One region of the Winogradskyella sp. Asnod2-B02-A genome, then DNA from elsewhere that is predicted to be linked to it. Evidence: riboswitches for the same ligand, from Rfam matches in the RefSeq annotation. Region 1 holds a riboswitch; the other holds the start of a gene.
The links. Region 1 has a riboswitch for S-adenosylmethionine ahead of ACJJVO_RS11085 (trans-sulfuration enzyme family protein). Riboswitches for the same ligand answer to the same signal wherever they lie in the genome.
Positions count from the first base shown of each region.

Region 2: it holds a riboswitch for S-adenosylmethionine, as region 1 does, so the genes downstream of both, ACJJVO_RS14835 (O-acetylhomoserine aminocarboxypropyltransferase/cysteine synthase family protein) here and ACJJVO_RS11085 (trans-sulfuration enzyme family protein) in region 1, are expected to answer to the same signal.

Region 1 covers NZ_JBEFOG010000027.1:685,613-688,019, reverse strand. The annotation lists gene ACJJVO_RS11090 (homocysteine S-methyltransferase family protein) at 1-67, opposite strand, end outside; gene ACJJVO_RS11085 (trans-sulfuration enzyme family protein) at 128-1,297, opposite strand; SAM riboswitch class I at 1,406-1,529, opposite strand; gene ACJJVO_RS11080 (HupE/UreJ family protein) at 1,663-2,253, shown strand; gene ACJJVO_RS11075 (deoxycytidylate deaminase) at 2,357-2,407, shown strand, end outside.
Region 2 covers NZ_JBEFOG010000027.1:1,572,248-1,574,654, reverse strand. The annotation lists gene ACJJVO_RS14840 (hypothetical protein) at 1-457, shown strand, start outside; SAM riboswitch class I at 560-683, shown strand; gene ACJJVO_RS14835 (O-acetylhomoserine aminocarboxypropyltransferase/cysteine synthase family protein) at 804-2,102, shown strand; gene ACJJVO_RS14830 (alpha/beta fold hydrolase) at 2,174-2,407, shown strand, end outside.

The DNA.
Region 1 (2,407 bases):
GCATGGTTCCCATGGCGCCATCTAAAACTAATATGCGTTTTTTTAATTCGTCTGTTATTGTGCTCATAATATGTATGTGTTCTCGATGCAATTTTATACCGATGGCATAAAATCACTCGAACTGACGTTAATTTTCTAAAGCCTGTTTTAAATCGTTAATAATATCTTCAGGATGTTCTAAACCTATAGATACTCTTATTAATCCTGATGTAATTCCTGTTTCTAAACGGACATCTTCTGGTATTTTGGCGTGTGTTGTTGATGCAGGATGTGTGACGATAGTTCTGGTGTCTCCTAAATTTGCGGAAAGTGATAACAACTTAATAGCATTTAGGAACTTTCTGCCTGCTTCAATGCCGCCTTTTATTTCAAAAGCAACAACGTTTCCGCCTAATTTCATTTGCTTTTTTGCTAATTCGTATTGTGGATGTGATTTTAGAAATGGATATTTTACAAAATTCACATTGTCGTTAGCCTCTAAAAATGTAGCGACTTTTAATGCATTATCACAATGTCTATCGACTCTAACAGGTAAAGTTTCTAAACTTTTAGATAAAACCCAGGCATTAAATGGTGATAAAGCAGGACCTGTATTTCTTGAAAACAAATATATTTTTTGGATTAAATCTGCACTACCAACAGTGACACCGCCTAAAACTCTGCCTTGTCCATCCATTAATTTTGTAGCCGAATGAATGACTAAATCTGCACCAAATTTTATAGGCTGCTGTAAGTATGGTGTTGCAAAACAATTGTCTATTATAAAGATAAGGTTGTGCTTTTTTGCAAGGTCTCCTAAACGTTGTAAGTCTAAAATATCTACTGCAGGATTCGTTGGACTTTCAGCATAAATAGCCTTGGTGTTGGGTTGAATTAAGCTTTCAATAGTATCTAATTCATCAATTTTAAAATAGCTTGTTGAGATATTCCACTTTGGTAATATGTTATTAAATAAAGTTTGAGTGGAACCAAAAATACTTCGAGATGAAATAATATGGTCATCAGAATCTAATAACGCTGCAAATGTTGAAAACACAGCAGACATACCAGAAGCAAAAGCATAACCACGTTCTGCACCTTCCATTTTACAAACTTTCTCTACAAATTCAGACGTATTAGGATTAGAGTAACGACTGTAAATATTACGTTCTTTTTCATCGGCAAAAGAAGCACGCATATCCTCTGCATCTTCAAATACGTAACTCGATGTTAAATATAAAGGGCTGGAATGTTCTAGATATTGTGAACGTTCAATTTGCGTTCTAATAGCTTCTGTTTCTATGTGTTTTGAACTCATTTTTGTTTTACTTATTTATGATAAAGCAAAAATTCAAATGCGTCAAAATTTGACGTGTAAATAGAAAAATGTTATATAGAATTTGTATTACAATAGTGTAATTACGTTGGGTTATCTATCCAATTAAACGATAAATGAATCGCTAATTACGTAGAATTTAGCACCTTCTTAATAAGTTTAAGGGTTGCTAAGGCTTCAATGGGTCTAATCCCTCTGCCTTTCTTGATAACATTTCAATAAGTTATTTGAACTTTGTGAAATACAATATTCCGAAAGAAAATAGTATAAACCAAGCTTTATTCACTTTATTTAACAGAAACCTATGCGCTTTTAATTGTAACTTTGACTTTCCCAAAGAATTAATTATGTTAGATAATTTCTGGTTTAATGTTCAATATGGCATGAACCACGTTTTAGATATTAATGGTTACGACCATGTACTTTTTTTAATGGTTTTAGCCGTTCCTTATCTTTTTAAAGATTGGAAGCGCGTGCTTTTACTCGTATCGATGTTTACTTTAGGGCACACACTGTCTTTAGTTTTGGCAGCTTATAGTATTGTAACCGTAAACGGAAAATTGGTTGAGTTTTTAATACCTATAACCATTTTAATTACAGCAATTTATAATGTTTTTACAACAGGTAAGAAAGCAAAATCGAATAAGATTGGTTTGTTGTTTTTTACGACTTTATTTTTCGGAATCGTTCATGGATTAGGTTTTGCAAGAGAATTTAAAATGTTCTCTGGTAAATCTGAAAATAAGCTAGAATTACTTATTGAGTTTGCTCTTGGTATTGAACTTGCTCAAGTCATTATTGTATTTGTCGTTTTGTTTATTGGGTTTTTATGTCAAACCATATTCCGTGTTACACGTCGTGATTGGATTATGGTCATCTCCTCAGTTGTTGCAGGCTTGGTGATTCCTATGATTATGGGAAGTGATTTATTTAATTAAAGAAAAAAGTTTGGTAAAACTTTAACGACAAGTAAATTGTGTATAAAATACTAACCGTTTATATTCGTTACTTATACTGTACTTTGTACCAGAACGAGAATTAATGCCAGATACAAAACAATTACGTTACGATAAAGCCTATTTACGCATGGCA
Region 2 (2,407 bases), 890 kb from region 1:
TTACAAATTTGCGAGTTTACATTTTGGCGCTGGAAACAACAAAGAATGTATAAAATATTTAGATAAAATTATTTCTAACAAAACGCTTTCAATGCGCGAAGATTTACTTTGTTTCTCAAGAGTTTTAAATCTTGTAGCGCATTATGAAGCTGGTTTAGATTACCATTTAGAGACACTTTTACGAAGCACCTATAAGTTTTTAATTAAGATGAACGACCTGCACGAAGTGCAAAAGGAAATGATAAAATTCATTAGAGGGCTCCAAGATATTTACCCACACGATCTTAAAAATGCTTTTAAGGAGTTACATAAAACTTTAAAGACTTTTGAAGATCATCCGTATGAACGACGCGCATTTTTATACCTCGATATTATTTCTTGGCTAGAGAGTAAAATTGAAAATAAACCTGTAAGCCAAATTATCCGCACTAAGTATTTAGCAAAGAACAGTTCTTAATTCTGCGAAATTCACAAAAAACTCACAAAATTGAGAAATAATTTGGAATTCTAATTTTTGTATTGCAATATTTGTGCTCACAAAGTTCAAACACTTACTGAAATGTTATCAAGAAAGGTGGAGGGAATGACCCTACGAAACCTTAGCAACCCTTAGATTTACTAAGAAGGTGCTAAATTCTACTTAATGATTCGATTCATCAATCGGAAAATTGGATAGATAACTAAAGACTAATTACCCATCTGTAATTAGCATTTTCTTTATAATATTTTTCTATTAAGTACGCTTCTAACGAGGCTTATTTGGCTTTTGGTTTAATCATTTATTAACTCAAAAACTTAGAAAAATGAGTACACAAAAATTCGCAACACAAGCGTTGCACGCAGGTCACGACACAAGTCAAACAGCAGGAACAAGAGCTGTTCCTATTTACCAAACATCATCATACGTTTTTGATGACTCTGATGATGCCGCAGGACGATTCAACTTATCAGTTCCAGGATTTATTTACACGAGACTAAACAACCCAACAAACGACATTTTAGAACAACGATTAGCAGCATTAGAAGGAGGCATAGCAGCCGTTGCAACAGCATCTGGTACTGCTGCAATTTCTACTACACTTTTAACACTTTTAAGAGCTGGAGACCACATTGTTGCATCGAGTAGTTTGTATGGTGGCACTTACAACTTATTGAGTGTGACGCTACCAAGACATGGTATTACAACAACGTTTGTAGATGCTTCTAACCCAGAAGAATTTGCAAAAGCAGCACAAGAAAACACCAGAGCCTTTTTTGTAGAATCTTTAGGGAATCCGAAGTTAGATGTTTTAGATCTTGAAGCAATTTCAAAAGAAGCTAAAGCATATAAAGTACCCCTAATTGTAGACAATACAGTTGCGACACCTTATTTATTAAATCCAATAGAACATGGTGCTAACATCGTTATTCATTCATTAACCAAATATATTACTGGAAACGGAACATCACTTGGAGGTATTATCATTGATGCTGGTACTTTTGATTGGACCAACGGAAAATTCCCAGAATTCACAGAACCATCTGCAGGCTACCATGGCTTAGTGTATAGCGAGACTATTGGAGCTGCTGCATTTATAGCAAAAATTAGAATTGAAGGTTTACGAGATTATGGTGGAGCATTGAGTCCGTTTAACGCTTTTCAAATTATTCAAGGTCTAGAAACTTTAGAATTACGTATTTTAAAGCATAGTGAAAATGCGCTTGAATTAGCAACATGGCTAGAATCGCAACCCGAAGTAAAATGGGTGAATTATCCTGGACTTGAAAGTAGTAAATACAAAAAACTCGCAGAAAAATATTTACCAAAAGGTCAGAGTGGTGTAGTCACTTTTGGAGTAGATGGTGGTTACGAAGCTGCAAAAACAATTGCAGACACTACCAAATTATTCTCACTTTTAGCCAATATTGGAGACACAAAATCACTTATCATTCATCCTGCAAGCACAACGCATCAGCAATTAAGTGACGACGCTCAAGAGACTACAGGTGTTACCAAAGACTTAATTCGTCTATCTGTAGGCATTGAAAACATTGAAGACTTAAAAGCCGATTTAAAGGAAGCTTTTGCTGTTGTAAAACAAAAAAGAGCACTTCAAAATTAGCCTTTAACATGTTTTGTTTAGTAATAGATGCCTTTTTTATAAAGGCATCTATTTAAAATTTAATTCTTAAAATGGAAAATTTACGTTACATAAATATTTCTAATTACACATCAGATACAGGCAAGGACACAAATATAAATCTGTCTTACCAAACTTTTGGCAAACCATTACATGACGCTCCCATTGTCTTAGTCAATCATGCGCTTACTGGCAACTCTAATGTTATTGGTAAAGAAGGTTGGTGGAATGATTTAATTGGAACAAATAAATGTATCGATACTAATTTATATACGATACTAGCATTC